2 regions of the Bacillus sp. CGMCC 1.60114 genome follow, and region 2 is predicted to be linked to the other one. Evidence: riboswitches for the same ligand, from Rfam matches in the RefSeq annotation. Region 2 holds a riboswitch; the other holds the start of a gene.

The links. A riboswitch is a leader RNA that binds a small molecule or an ion and turns the genes downstream of it on or off. The one in region 2 is predicted to bind preQ1.
Region 1: linked by a shared signal. The riboswitch ahead of queC (7-cyano-7-deazaguanine synthase QueC) and the one ahead of ACFQZ1_RS05985 (QueT transporter family protein) in region 2 are both predicted to bind preQ1.

What each region holds. Positions count from the first base shown of each region.
Region 1 covers NZ_JBHTHG010000012.1:236,661-244,308, forward strand. Annotated here, with positions in the region: gene queE (7-carboxy-7-deazaguanine synthase QueE) at 1-670, opposite strand, end outside; gene queD (6-carboxytetrahydropterin synthase QueD) at 663-1,157, opposite strand; gene queC (7-cyano-7-deazaguanine synthase QueC) at 1,157-1,828, opposite strand; PreQ1 riboswitch class I at 1,915-1,958, opposite strand; gene ACFQZ1_RS07225 (ATP-binding protein) at 2,193-3,401, shown strand; gene ACFQZ1_RS07230 (DUF6254 family protein) at 3,412-3,528, opposite strand; gene ACFQZ1_RS07235 (DinB family protein) at 3,717-4,250, opposite strand; gene ACFQZ1_RS07240 (M3 family oligoendopeptidase) at 4,391-6,085, opposite strand; gene ACFQZ1_RS07245 (MarR family winged helix-turn-helix transcriptional regulator) at 6,351-6,797, opposite strand; gene ACFQZ1_RS07250 (ATP-binding protein) at 6,962-7,648, shown strand, end outside.
Region 2 covers NZ_JBHTHG010000012.1:1,245-8,892, forward strand. Annotated here, with positions in the region: partial or broken gene ACFQZ1_RS05955 (amino acid transporter) at 1-7, opposite strand, end outside; partial or broken gene ACFQZ1_RS05960 (YqcI/YcgG family protein) at 170-288, opposite strand; gene cspD (cold-shock protein CspD) at 552-749, shown strand; gene ACFQZ1_RS05970 (DUF2564 family protein) at 915-1,163, shown strand; gene ACFQZ1_RS05975 (zinc-finger domain-containing protein) at 1,384-1,560, opposite strand; gene ACFQZ1_RS05980 (ribonuclease H family protein) at 1,574-2,233, opposite strand; gene ACFQZ1_RS05985 (QueT transporter family protein) at 2,431-2,916, opposite strand; PreQ1 riboswitch class I at 2,923-2,967, opposite strand; gene ACFQZ1_RS05990 (aldose 1-epimerase family protein) at 3,238-4,110, shown strand; gene ACFQZ1_RS05995 (reverse transcriptase-like protein) at 4,126-4,521, shown strand; gene ACFQZ1_RS06000 (DMT family transporter) at 4,526-5,431, shown strand; gene ACFQZ1_RS06005 (DUF6123 family protein) at 5,434-5,694, opposite strand; gene ACFQZ1_RS06010 (FbpB family small basic protein) at 6,005-6,145, opposite strand; gene ACFQZ1_RS06015 (5'-3' exonuclease) at 6,581-7,447, opposite strand; gene ACFQZ1_RS06020 (P-type ATPase actuator domain-containing protein) at 7,566-7,648, opposite strand, start outside.

The sequences.
Region 1 (7,648 bases), 240 kb from region 2:
ATACTTTTGCATCATTCATTTCCTTACATTGCATTGCTTTGTCAATGAGCCATTCGTATTTTGTGAGCAGACGTTGGATTAACGATGTATCGTCTGTTGTCTGTGTATCATCATTTCCAACTTGTAAGAAAAACGGAACGTGCGGATAACGTTCATGTACTTCTTTTGCGTATACAAAATCTTGATCATCAAAGACAACTACTTTTAAACTAAAGTTTTTTCCATCTAACTTATCAATAATCGAATCTAGCATAGCAAAATTCGTTGTCATCTTTGAACTCGGTGGCTTTGGTGAAATTGTCAGCTCATCTATATGAAGTAACCAATCTTGCCACTTACTTCCTTGCGTTTCAATTGCTGTACGAATCCCTTTCTTTTTTAATAAAGAAATCAATTCTCCTAAATGTTTCAACAACGCTGGATTCCCACCTGAAATCGTTACATGCGAGAAATTTTCACCACCAATTTGCTCAAGTTCAGAAAAAATTTCTTCTGGCGACATTTGACGAATTTGATCTTTCGCAGAACCGTCCCATGTAAATGCAGAATCACACCATGAGCAGCTATAATCACAACCTGCAGTGCGAACAAACATTGTTTTTTGTCCAACAACCATCCCTTCTCCTTGAATTGTCGGTCCAAAAATCTCTAATACAGGAATGTTACTCATCCATCATCCACTCCCGTCTTGCTTCTGCATAACTTGTTGGTGTTTCAAATAAGCGCACAAATTCAACACGCGCTCCTCTATATTCATTTTGTCGATCACCTTTTTTTAGTGCCTCTTCCATTTTCTCAAAAATCCATACAACCATATTTTCAGCAGTTGTATTCATTGCTGGAAGTGTTTCATTTAGGTAACGATGATCTAAATATATTTCAATTTCATTTTTCCAAATTTCTTTTATATCACCAAAATCAATCGCTAAGCCAATTTCATTGACATAACCACTGATTCCAAAAACTACTTTATACGTATGCCCATGAAGGTTTTTACATTTTCCTTCATAACAATGTAGATGATGTGCAGCATCAAACGTAAATTCTTTACTAACCATAACGCGTTTATTATGATACTTCAGTTGCTTACGATCAATGTCTTGATCTATTTTTTGTAAGTTTTCAACAATGCGAAATCCAAAGAAGTTTTGTGTCATTATGCTTTTGCTCCTTTACGCTCTTGTACATATTTATCAAGTCCTGCTTTACGAAGCTGACACGCTGGACATTCACCGCAACCATCACCAATAATCCCGTTATAACACGTTAACGTTTTTTCACGGACAAATTCAAATGCCCCAAGTTCGTCTGCCAATTTCCACGTTTCTGCTTTATCAATCCACATAAGTGGTGTATGAATAACGAATGGATAATCCATCGATAAATTTAATGTAACGTTTAGCGATTTCACAAACACATCACGGCAATCTGGATATCCGCTAAAGTCTGTTTCACACACACCTGTTACGATATGGCGTGCCCCTACTTGTTTAGCTAACACAGCTGCAAACGATAAAAATAATAAATTACGTCCATCCACAAATGTCGACGGCAATTCCCCATCTTCATGTGTAATTTCCATATCTGTACGTGTTAACGCATTAGGAGCAAGCTGATTTAACAAGCTCATATCAAGTACGGTATGCTTCACACCTAATTCTTTTGCAATTTCAGCCGCACATTCAATTTCAAGTTTATGGCGCTGATTATAATTAAAAGTCACTGTTTCTACTTCTTCAAACTGTTCAAGCGCCCAAAATAAACATGTTGTACTATCTTGACCGCCACTAAAAACAACAACTGCTTTTTCCTTTTTCATTTCACTCATTCTCCTCTTTTCTTGATTACAAGAAGAAAGAGCGTTCTTGAACTGTCATACTAAAAAAAACAAAACAATATCTACAGAATATTGTTCTCTCCTTAGTTTTTTATAGAGGGAGTTCGCGAACCTCTCCCATGCTGTACATGGACTGTCTTCTTCAATTTTCATCTTTCATTGTAACATAGCAGGTATATAAGTGGAAAACGTCTATTTTTTCTGTTTTTTCTAAAAATAACATTTCATTTTCTTTCATATTAATAGTATGATAATTCTATATGTCGTATCTTTCACTTCTCACTACAAGGAGGTTTTAAAGCTGAAGCTTTTTATTATGTACCTCTTCTTAAATATATTGTTTATTTTGGTTACAATGTTAATTTATCATTTATTTTGGAGCGAAAAAGGAAATCGCTCTCCGAAGCTCAATTCGTTTGTATTTGTCCTCTCCTGCAGCATTGCCACTATTGTCTGTATGTCATTTGCTGCAAAAGTTGATTTTGGCTTTCAATTCGATTTCCGACATATCGTGCTAATTGTCGGAACATTATCTGGTGGCCCTGTTGCAGGTGGGGTAATTTTTAGTATTATGAATCTTTATCGTTTTCTTATCGGCGGGAGCGGTGTCATACCTTCTATTATCGCCTCTATCGTTTTGTACATTCTTCTTCTTACAACATACAAAACATATATAAAAGGGAAAATACGACCAAAAATGTATTTAGCTTTTTTTTACAGCCTAGTTTATGGAATAGTTTGGATTCCTTATTTTCTATCTATAGTCCCAAATCCAATGAACTATATACCTTATATCATCACATACGAATTATGCACAATTATAGGAACGATTTTAATTTTATACTTAATGGACGTTTTACAATCGCAAGTTCGTCTTGCAAAAGAACTTGTGAACGTCGAGAAATTTCAATTGATTGGTGAGATGGCTGCTTCAATTTCACATGAAATTCGAAACCCTCTTACATCAACGAGAGGATTTCTCCAATTGCTACAAGCGAAAAACTACTCAGAAAAAGACAAGCTGCTGTATTTAGACATCGCTATACGCGGTATTGATCAAGCCAATCATGTATTAACAGACTATTTAACATTCGCAAAACCAAGTATTGAAAAAATACAAGCGTTACAGTTAGAAGAAGAATTACTGCATGCTCTTACGCTCATGACACCATTAGCGAACCTTTCTAACGTTCGTATTCATTATACGAAACAAAGTAAAATATTTTACATAATGGGAGAAAAACAAAAGCTTAATCAATGTCTTTTAAACATTATAAAAAATTGCATTGAAGCGATGCCAAACGGCGGAGATCTTACTTTTACCTTAACACCCGCTCATAAACACATCCACCTGCATGTTCAAGATACTGGAATGGGTATGAGTAACGAACAAATAAAACGCCTCGGTTCCCCTTTTTACTCTACAAAAGAAAAAGGCACAGGTCTTGGAATGATGGTTGTGTTTAGTATTATAAAAGCAATGAACGGAAAAATTGATATCTCTAGTAAGAAAAATGTTGGAACGTCTTTCCTTCTTACATTTCCTTTACTAGAAAAAACGTGATGCAACTGCATCACGTTTTTTTCGTTTCATCCACAAGCTCCGCAAAAGTCTTCACTTTCCCATGTGGCTGCTGATGTTCTTTTCGCGCTTTCCATTGTCGTTCTTGCTCCTTCTTTTTATTTCCCATTATTTCAACTCCTTTTAAGATATCCTTATATAGGTTCCAACATATGAAGTAGGAATATACATACGGGAAGTGATACGAAATTTATGGAAATTGAAACAATAGTGGTGCATATCGCCTGCAAGAACTCTAAATAATCCATAAAAAACTTCCATGAGTGAGAATGAAGACCCACTGATGGAAGTTTCACTTTATCTTTGCAAAATTGAATGTTTTGCTTCTTTTAACTGTGTAAGATGACGTTGTTCATGTAAATCTAAGAATTGTACCCATTGATATAAATTAAGCTCATCAAATACAGGATGTTTAAGCGATTTTTCAAATAGTTCTTTTTCATTAACAATGCTATGAAGAACATGCAAGAGCTTTTCCCTTGAACTCTGCAGTAATTGAATCATTTGTGCTTTTTTCATTAGTGTTTCTGTAGGTTGCATTTGCTGAGGGGCTTCTCTCTTTCTTGTTCGATCGAGTGTAACTTGAAGGTCTTGTAGTGGAACAACTTTTCTTTCGTTCTTATGAAGTGCATATACAATTGCGGATGTAACAGATTGTTCAACAAGATGAAGGTGATGTAAAACTTGCATAATGCTCCATTTATCACGGCGCGGTTTCGTATTAATTTCTGTATCTGTTAACATTTCAATTTCGGATAAAAGCATCTGTCTTGTAGAGGACATCCCTCGTAACAACGTCTCCATATTCATATTTGCATAAGATTGCATCATATTTCTCCCCCCTATTTGGTTAAAAAGAGGCGCTTCTTCTAAAGAAACACCTCCTTTTTAATTATTCTAAATTTTCTTATATTATCTCATTTTTCCAAACATGTGTCGATTGCAATTTCATAAAAAACAGTGTATATTTTTTACAATTTTGTGTCATCTACTTTATCTAACCACGCATGAATTTCCTCGATAACACCCTTCACACATCCATCAGCAAACGGAGATGTTAAATTTGCCGTTTCAACTAATCGTAAGAATGATTTACTTCCGCCTTGACGGCAAAGATGAACATAATCTCCCCATGCCTCTTGATGATTCTCCCTAGAGCGTTTCCAAAACTGAAGCGCACAAATTTGTGCTAACGTATAATCAATATAATAAAATGGCGAATTATAAATATGCGCTTGACGTTGCCAAAAGCCTCCGCGCTCTAAATAATCATTTTCTTCATAATCACGGTGCGGTAAGTACTTTCTTTCAATCTCACGCCAAGCTGCTTTACGCTCAGCTGGTGATGATTCTGGATGTTCATATACAAAATGCTGGAATTCATCAACAGATACACCATATGGTAAAAATAGTAAAGCTGAACTTAAGTGTGAGAAGTAATATTTCTCCGTATCTTCTTCAAAGAATAATTTCATCCACGGCCATGTGAAAAACTCCATGCTCATCGAATGAATTTCACATGCCTCATATGTCGGCCAATTATACTCCGGAATTTCATAATGGCGGCTTTCATATACTTGGAAAGCATGTCCTGCTTCGTGTGTTAACACATCAATGTCACCAGACGTTCCGTTAAAATTTGAGAAAATAAAAGGTGCTTTATAGTTTTCAATATATGTACAATAGCCTCCGCCAGCTTTTCCTTTTTTCGCTACAAGATCAAGTAAATTATTTTCTAACATAAAGTTAAAAAATTCATTTGTTTCTTCTGATAGTTCTCTATACATTGTTTTGCCGTGGTTCACAATCCAATCCGCATCACCTTTTGGTACAGCGTTACCAGATGCGTATTCAAAATTCTCATCATAATACGCAAGTTTCTCTACCCCAATACGCGCCTGTTGCCTTTGTCTAAGTTCTGTTGCAACAGGAACAATATAATCAAGCACTTGCTTACGGAAATTTGCAACCATCTCTGCATTATAGTCAGTACGATACATTCTTGCATATCCAAGTTCTACAAAATTGTTAAAGCCCAGTTTCTTCGCAATTGTCGTTCTTACTTTTACAAGTTCATCATAAATACGGTCTAACTCTTCCTCATGCTCTGCTAAAAAACCATAATATGCCTCACTTGCTTGTTTACGCATATTACGATCTGTGTGCTCCATAAACGGAACAAGTTGTGATAATGTTCGCTCTTCTCCTTCAAACAAAATTTTAGCTGCCGCTAATAACTGTGTATATTGAGAAGATAATTTATTTTCTAACTGTAAATCTGCTACCACGTCATCGGAATATGTCTTCATTTCAGCCTCTGCAAGTGCAAAGAGCTGCGTACCATAATATTCTTCTAATTGTTTTCGAAATGGAGATTGTGTTAATGCGTCGTAATATTTTGTCACATATCCTTTCACAATTGGAGAATACTCATCAAAGAAATCTTGTTCTTCTTTATAGAATCCATCTGTTGTATCTATACTGTGACGAATATAACATACGTTATACATAGTGCTGAAATCATTGCGAATTGCATTAATATGTGCAATTACTTTCTTTTGTTCTTCCACTGTTTTTACATTCTTGAACTGCTGCAAAGCTTCTGTAAATCTTTCTTTTACTTCATCCATATTTGGACGTTTGTACTCATAACTTTCAAATGACATGTAAATAGCCCCTTTCTCTTCTAAAAAGCATCCTCGTACTATTATTCCATACATTTCGCAAATCCCCTTTATTGATCAGCGAAATTCACCCTACGCGTATTTTAAAATTCATACATCTTAATTTTAAACTTCAGATACATTAAAAATTCCATACGATCATCCATTAAGTAAGAAATAAGATTCAGCTAATCATCAGCAGGCTGCTCGCAAGTAGCGGGATAAAAAAAACTTTGAATTATTCATTCAAAGCTTACAAAAAACTTTATTATTTCTCATACTTTCCTATCTTCTTTAACAACGTTAATAGCTGATCTTTCTCATCCTTTTCTAACATATGGAATGATTCATGTATGACCTCTTCATGATTCGGAAAAATATTGGAAATCAATTGTATTCCTGATTCCGTTAAATGAGCATAAATGACACGCCGATCATTTGGACAAGGCTTTCGCTCTACAAGTCCTTTTTTCTCTAATTTATCAACAACATACGTAATACTACCGCTTGCAATTAAAATTCTTTCTCCAATTTGTTGCAACGGTTGATCTCCTTTATGATATAACAATTCTAGCACTGCAAACTCTGTTGGATTTAACCCGTTACTTTGAATAGATTTATTGGCAATATCCATAACCGAGCGGTGTACGCGCGATAAAGCGATAAATACTTTCAACGATTTGGAAATATCTTCTTTTTCATATTGAGACGTCATAACTCTTCAACCCTTTACTAAATTTCTTTTCAAATAATTATATTATATCGAATTTCAAAAACACCGTCTCGTTTAAATATATTTCAATAAAAAATAACATAAAAACACTGCATATTTAAGAATGTTTATATATAATGAAAATAAAAAAGAAGGAGTTAGCAATTTTGAACGTAAAACTACGCAATACTTATATATATATTTTACTTGTTATATTGCCAACCCTTTGTATGAGCGCTCTCTTTTTTTCATATCGCAAATATACAATGCAGCAGGAAAATGAAAAGGCAGCTCATAAAGTCGTATTTTTATATAGAGACTATTTAGATCGTTATCTTGGAGAAGCAACATCTGCATTAGAAATGCTTGCCATGGTTATTAGCGCAAAAACGAACAACAATAATGAAATGCAACAAGTTCTACAAAGTACAGATGAAAGAGACCCTCGCTTTTCTGGTCTGTATTATGCAAATACAGATTTTAAAATTACATTATCATCATCCAGTCTGAAAACAAATATTGATATCGCCGATCGTTCTTATGCACAAGAAACTTTGAAAAATAAAAAAACAACTGTTTCATCTGCACTTACTGATCGTGTTTCTGGACATCGAGTCATTGTAATCGCTACTCCTGTTCTGAATAAGAACAAAGATGTTTCTGGACTCCTCGTAGCAAGTTTACGATTTGACTATATTGCAGCATCTTTAAATGCAATCAAACCAAAATACCATTTTGAAGTGCATGATAAGCAAGGAATCTCATTTTTACAAGACGATCATCACAAATTTACTCAAAAAAACACACAACAAATTACTGTTCCATTAACAAGATTACCATGGAGCGTTACTGTT
Region 2 (7,648 bases):
CAATATTTGATGTATTTCTGAAAGAAATTCTTTTGCCTCTTCCTGTTTATATTCCATATTTTATTGTAAAATTCCTTGTTTTACACTTCAGAATCCAAGATAAAACAATAAAAAAATCCTATATAGCACATGAATGCTTGTACAATATGTATATGTAAATACAAAAAAACAATCTAAAATGACAAGGAAACGCTAGATTTAATACAACATTAGAAAAGCTTTCGTATTCCTGTAATATCCAAGTTGGTATATCATCCCCTCATTATCTAATAAATAAGACCCATGCATTCTTTCATATTTTTATGTACAGCCTTTATTTAAAGATCTTAAAAATAGCAATTGTCCTTTATCCATTCATAAAGCTAGTGTAAAAAATTATTTAAAAATACAAAAAGATAAAATCGCTTACTTGACTAAAATCTCCCATTCCATGTATATTTAAGTTATCATTTAGCAGAATATTCGAGAATATAACAATTTCAATTTTATGAATTTGTAAATGTTTTCGTTCACTAAATGAGAAAGTAATCATATTTAGGAGGCATTATAACATGCAAGGTAAAGTAAAATGGTTTAATAGCGAAAAAGGTTTTGGATTTATCGAAGTTGAAGGCGGAGACGATGTATTCGTACACTTCTCTTCAATTCAAGGAGAAGGCTACAAATCTTTAGAAGAAGGTCAAGAAGTTTCTTTCGAAATCGTTGAAGGAAACCGCGGACCTCAAGCTGCTAACGTAGTAAAACTTTAATTCAACATATGACAGGAGGTTGCCTATTGGTAACCTCCTTTGTTTATCCCGCTATTCGCGGACAGTAAGCCCCCCACTGATGGAAGTTTCACTTTATTCCTCTGTATATTTCTTTTTCACAGAGCGAAAACTATGTGAAATGAGAAAATAAAGGAGGAGAAAACAATGGGTTCACCTGTAAACGATTTTGAAGAAGTAAAATTCCGCGTAGAAACGGCTCAAAAGATGGTTGGTTCCGCGACGATCACAATGGATCCTGAATCATTACAGCATGCTACAAATGCGGTTGAATCAGCTCGCCTTCAACTCGAAACAATGAAAGAAGTGGCAACAGATTTAGATACACCATTCTTATTAGATCAAGAAGAAAAATTAGAGAAATGTGAGCATCAATTACAAGAAGCAAAGCACTAAAAACATCCAGGGGATTTTCTCTGGATGTTTTTAATGTACATAACAAATTGTAATGTTTCATTTTCTACAAAGTGAAACTTCCATTATCTAGGGGTTTGCTACCCTCGAATAGCGGGATACAAACTAATGCAAGTTTCACTTTTACATTCAGTCCGATTTGAAATTTCTAATATAATAATACAAAAAATCCTCCTGCCTCAATAAAGTAGATAAGAACCTTTCAAGACAGTCGTTCTCCATACTCTTTTAGCTTTGCTCCTATTGTACATTGCCGAATGCAAAAGGAGTGGGCATAACGTTGACTATGTTCTTTTCGAAAATACTGCTGTAAAAAGCAGCCATCACAATATGTTTCTAATAAATCATTCACTTCCGTAATCAGCTGCTTGCGATCCACTCCTTCACACCCCCTACTCTGTTATTTCTTTATGACTATCAATGTTCGTTCCTTCAAGTGCTTGCGTTGCCAATTGATGAGCTTCCTTATTCTGTTTTCTAGAAACGGGTTCACATATTAGTTTTATTCTCATCTGTTTTGCTTTTTGTTCGACTTGATCTAAATAATGGATTAAATGTTCCTCATAACATGGCCACTCACCCGCTAATTGCTGAAGCACCACTTGAGAATCACCTCGAAGAATAACGGATTCATACTTAACTCCTAGCTCTTCTAGCACGTTCATTCCATATAATAGTGCAGCATATTCCGCCTCATTATTATCATCAATACCTTCTATGTAAGCATTGCGACGAATTCGATACGTTTTTCCCTGCTTCTTATAATAAATGCTCACTCCCACGCCCGCTTCTTTCGTCTCAATATCGTACCCTCCATCGAAATACAATAGGAGATCTTGCGGCTCTTCTTCGACTTGTTTACTCAATTTCTTAACTTCTTTTACCGTCCATTCTGCCCCCATTTCATCGTAAAATAACAGTTCTTTTGCTCTCCCTGTTTTTTCAAAGTCCACTGCAAACTGCATCGCCTCTTCTAAACGAAGATAATCTGTTTCAAGTTTAGTCTCGAAGCCATGCTTTGTTCGATATAACCAAGTTATTTTATATTTCATTTTGCTCCCCCTTTTACATACAAAATCCATACACTACCAAATATTACATGTTCATTTTATAATATTTTGTCTATGAGCACAGTATTCTATTCTGAATACATCACATCTTCAAACGATGAAGTGAAACTCCTGCGAGCATAAAATGAGGAAAAGAAATAAGAGTTGTCACGATTAAGTAAACAACTCTCTTATCCATCTTATACAAATTTTTCAAACTGCACTCGTTTATTAATAAAATACATAACAGGTGCTCCAATAGCCATTACAACAAATTCACCAATTGCACATGTTAGCCATGTAAGCAAAAATGGTAAATCGAATGCAAGATGTAGTTCAATGGCAATAAGGAACATTGTAAAGGTAAAGACAACTGTATTAAAAATCATACGCGCCCATATCCCTTTTATGAAACGCATAGAAACAATTGTACAAAGCAAGGCGACAATAGATTGCCCCACCCCAAATACAAGATCATATGCAATCATTGGTGAGAAAAAGAGATTTGTTAAAAATACTCCTAACACAATCCCATAAATATATTTTTTATTGAACACAACAAGATGATTAAACATTTCTGAAATACGAAATTGAATATTCGTAAAACCAAAAGGCTGAATAAGCATGGAAACAGCAATATATAAAGCTGCTAAAATCCCGTTACCAACAATTGTCTTAACTTTCATTTTGCATTCTCCTTAGTTTTTTTACGTGGGATGGTTCCGAACCACGTGAATATGTAAATGAACAAAAATACATTATATTTATAACTTGAATTTAAGTCAATATGGCAGAAGACATATCTAATGAGCTGAATTACAAACGGACATTCATAAACTACCCTTTTCTTTTTATAGGACGTATAATAAAGTGAAACTTCCATCATAATGGAAAGCCCGCCCAATGGGGCGCATACCAGCAGTTTTCCCTTACCTATCTTCTGAGGTGGGGTGCTTACTGTCACAAATAGCCGGATAAAAATATGAGAGATTTAGGAGGAATTGTTCATGATATCAACGATTCAAAATGAAAAAATGATCGTTTCCATTTCTGAAAAAGGTGCAGAGTTGCAAAGCATTCGCTTAAAAGAAGATCATACAGAATACATGTGGCAAGGAGATTCAAAGTATTGGGGACGACGCGCACCCATTTTATTTCCAATCGTCGGAAGATTAGTCGATAATACATATTATGTTGATGGAGAATCTTATTCATTAACACAGCATGGATTTGCTCGCGATCTAACATTTACAATAAAAGAACAAAGTGAATCAAAAATTACATACGTAGTAACGAGTAATGAAGAAACATTACAAAACTATCCGTTTGCATTTGAATTACTCGTTTCCTATGAATTAAATGAAACATCTGTATACGTAACATATGAAGTAATCAATCCAAACATGAAAGAAATGTATTTTTCAATTGGAGGACACCCTGGTTTTAATTGTCCTTTACTACCAAATGAATCTTTCACAGATTACTACTTATCTTTCAGCACTCCAGAGCATCTAGAAACAAGCGTATTAGAAGGACCATTTCTTTCTAAAAATAAACTCCTAGTAGCAGAAGGAACAACAGAACTTCCGCTTACATACGATTTATTTAAAAATGATGCACTTATTTTTGAAAATATGAACAAAAACGAAATTGCTATCCGTTCTCATAAACATAATAAATTTATTAAAGTAGCATTTGAAGGATTTCCATTTGTAGGTGTGTGGACACCTGGAGACGGGGCACCGTTTTTATGTATTGAACCTTGGTATGGCATTGCCGATGAAGTAGAACCTGTAAAAGACTTTAAAGAAAAAAAAGGAATTCAAATGTTAAAAGCGAATGAAGCATTTACATGCTGCTATAGCATTACAATCGGTTAATCGGAGGTTTTCAAGTTGATTGAAGTGTACATTGATGGTGCATCAAAAGGAAACCCCGGTCCTTCTGGCGCCGGTGTTTTTATCAAAGGTGTTCAACCGCCTGTGCAGCTCTCTATTCCACTCGGAGTTATGAGCAACCATGAAGCTGAGTATCATGCATTACTTGCTGCATTAAAATATTGCACCGAACATAATTATAAAATTGTATCGTTTCGAACAGATTCCCAGCTTGTAGAACAAGCTGTTGAAAAACAATATGCAAAGAATCCATTATATGCACCACTTTTAGAAGAAGCATTGCAGATGACACAGCAATTTGATCTCTTTTTTATGAAGTGGATTCCAAGCAGTCAAAATAAAGTAGCAGATGAATTAGCACGAAAAGCAATTTTAAAAAATGAACGGGGGTAGTGTATTGAAAAAAGAGTGGATTGCTCCTCTCGCATTGTTGTTCGTTTCCTTTATTTGGGGAGCTACGTTTGTTGTCGTTCAAAATGCTATGTCATTTGTCGGACCATTTTCTTTTAATGCTGTACGTTTTTTATTTGCTGGACTTATTTTATTCGTTATCCAGCTCATTTCTATGAAAAAAGCACCTATTAAACGTGCAGGGTATAGTAGCGTCGCTGGTATCATAGTAGGATTCTTTTTATGTATTGGTTACTTGCTACAAACATTCGGCTTATTATATACAACTTCTTCTAAAGCAGGATTTTTAACAGGACTTAGTATTGTCATGGTACCTGTTTTATCGTTTATCTTTTTAAAGCAAAAAGCGAATATATTTATTGTACTCGGAATTACAGTAGCTACAATTGGATTGTTTTTATTAACAGCTGGAAATTCATTTCAATTGAATATAGGAGACCTTCTTATCTTAGGCTGTGCTGTAGCATTTGCTGCTCACATACTTGTAAATGGATTCTTTTCAAAGAAGGTGTCTCCTCTATTATTAAGTACAACACAAATATTAGCAGTTGGACTCTTCTCTTCTATTTGTGCGTTTTTGTTTGAAGATTGGGAGAAATTATTTTCGCTAGCATTATGGACGAATCGCTCATTTTTATTTGCACTATTGCTAACATCGCTATTTGCCACCTCTCTTGCATTCTTTATTCAGACAACAGCACAAAAGTACACATCACCTACCCGCGTTGCCATTATTTTCGCAATGGAGCCAGTCTTTGCAGCAATCACAGGTGTTCTTGTTGCGAATGAGCAATTGTCAGTATCAGCTATCATTGGATGCATTTGTATTTTCTTAGGAATGATCTTTGTGGAACTTCCAAATAAACAAAAAAAAGAAGCGCAGGCTGCATGAAGTTATGTTTGTAACTTCCGCATAAAAGCCATTGCGCTTTTTTTATCTGCAATTTTCTCTTCTTTTAATCGTTCTAACAAAGCAATAAAGTAACTACCATCAAACTGTAATTGATGCTTAATCGTCGCTTCAATCGCCGCATTCACAATTCCATCAGATGAACCTGTATATCCTTGACCAAACATAATAAATCCTCGTGCTTCCTCTGATAGCTTAAATCCTTTTGTATGTAGGAATGAAAGGTAATCTTGAACTGTTTGCATGATGTCCCCACCTAATTTGAAAAATTCTCCACTTTCTATCATACATGTTTTCCCGTGTTATGAGAATGAATTTTCTTTGAAAACTGCTGTAAAATCTTCTATTTTCCAAAAAGACAGGCTTACACTTCAAGATTATTGCATCATTACGATTTGAAGGTCCATTCAGACTAGTACTGAATGGACCTTCAAATTAGTAGTACCCTATTCAATTGGAACGAATTTCTAAAATCTATTCCTCTACTTTGAGCTCAAGTAGTGAAAACTTCCTATTAATAGAGGATACCTCCCGCTAGCGGAAGTCTCTCTTTACTCAATTACTCGCTGCTCCATATGATATATGTCTTTTTTCAATTTTTTCTTCAATTTCTCTTACGTTCTCCTTATTATTCAATAATGATTGTCTATTTTCTATTAATAATTGTTTAAAGGATTTTCTTATTTTTTTTCGCATACTTAAACTCCTCCTTAATTGTTATGAAAAATTTCATTTATATAAAAGATAAGTAATTATCTGTATTGTGTAATAATAAATGACTTGTGTGAAATCCATTTGAATTTTAAATGAAAACTACGTATATTTTTGCATGAATCAATATGTGTATAGCACTGCGATTGAAACGTAACTTTGCCAACAGTTTGTTTACTACCTTTACTATCAATATAAAAAACTAGATATAGTAGAAACCATACCTAGTTGAATTGTTTTAAATATAAATAATAACGTCCAATCACATGCATAATTTGATTGGACGTTATCTATAGTCTAAAATAAATTCTTTTTTAAAACCGCTTTTTATCCCGCTGCTTTTGAACAGTAAGTACCCTATTAGCCGTGCTTTCCATCAATAAGTAATGGAGGAAAACACCTGCTAACGAAAGTTTTATTTCACAACATATTTACCAATGTTTCAGGTTTGCTCCAGTTCATTTGCTCACAAACCAATCGTATTTTTTCTATATCAATTGTGTGAAGAGCTTCTTCTAAGCCACAAGAAATCGGCACTTCACAATGAATTTGAGCAAGTTGTAATGACATATGCAAACTGTCTAAGTCATTTTCAATTTTTGTACGCTGTGCTTTCGTTACTAATGCAATGTTTTCTAAGACAGCTGCAACTGTCCCATGCTCTTGAATGAGCTTATATGCTGTTTTTTCACCAATACCTTTTACACCTGGATAGTTGTCGCTTGAGTCTCCCATAAATGCCTTTGCATGAACAATTTGCCACGGCTCTACACCTTTTTCTTCGATAATTTTTCCAGGTGTGTAAAACTCATAATTTCCAATCCCTTTACGAAGAAGCATAACTGTAACATTTGTATCAACAAGCTGCAGTAAATCTGTATCACCTGTTAAAATAAATACTTCAGCTTCATGTTGATATGCTTTTGCTAATGTTCCAATACAGTCATCAGCTTCATATCCTTTCATGCCAATGACTGGAATAGATAAATGTGCAGTCATTTCTTGTACTAAATCAAATTGTGGAATTAATTCTTCTGGCGGTGCTCCGCGATTCGCCTTATAGTTTGAAAATGTTTCTGTTCGGAACGTTGTACTCCCCATATCCCAGCACGTTACAATATGAGTCGGTTCAATTGTCTTAGACGCTGTTAATAAATGCTTCATATAGCCATGAATCCCGTTTGTTGGAGTACCATCTTGTCTTTTCATAAACTGTCCGTAAACACTTGTTGCATAAAAAGCACGAAATAATAGTGCCATACCATCTACTAATAATACTTTCTTCATAGTTCCTCTCCTAATGACAAAAATAAAAACCTCACGTCATGACGCAAGGTTATAAATAATCAATGATAATTGTACTTTTTATTATACAATGATTTACCCCATTTAGCATCTATAAAGATTACTTACAATATTGATGTAATAGTTCCACATACGTATTATTTCCAGTTGAAACAACAACTGCCTTTGCTGTTCCATTAACAA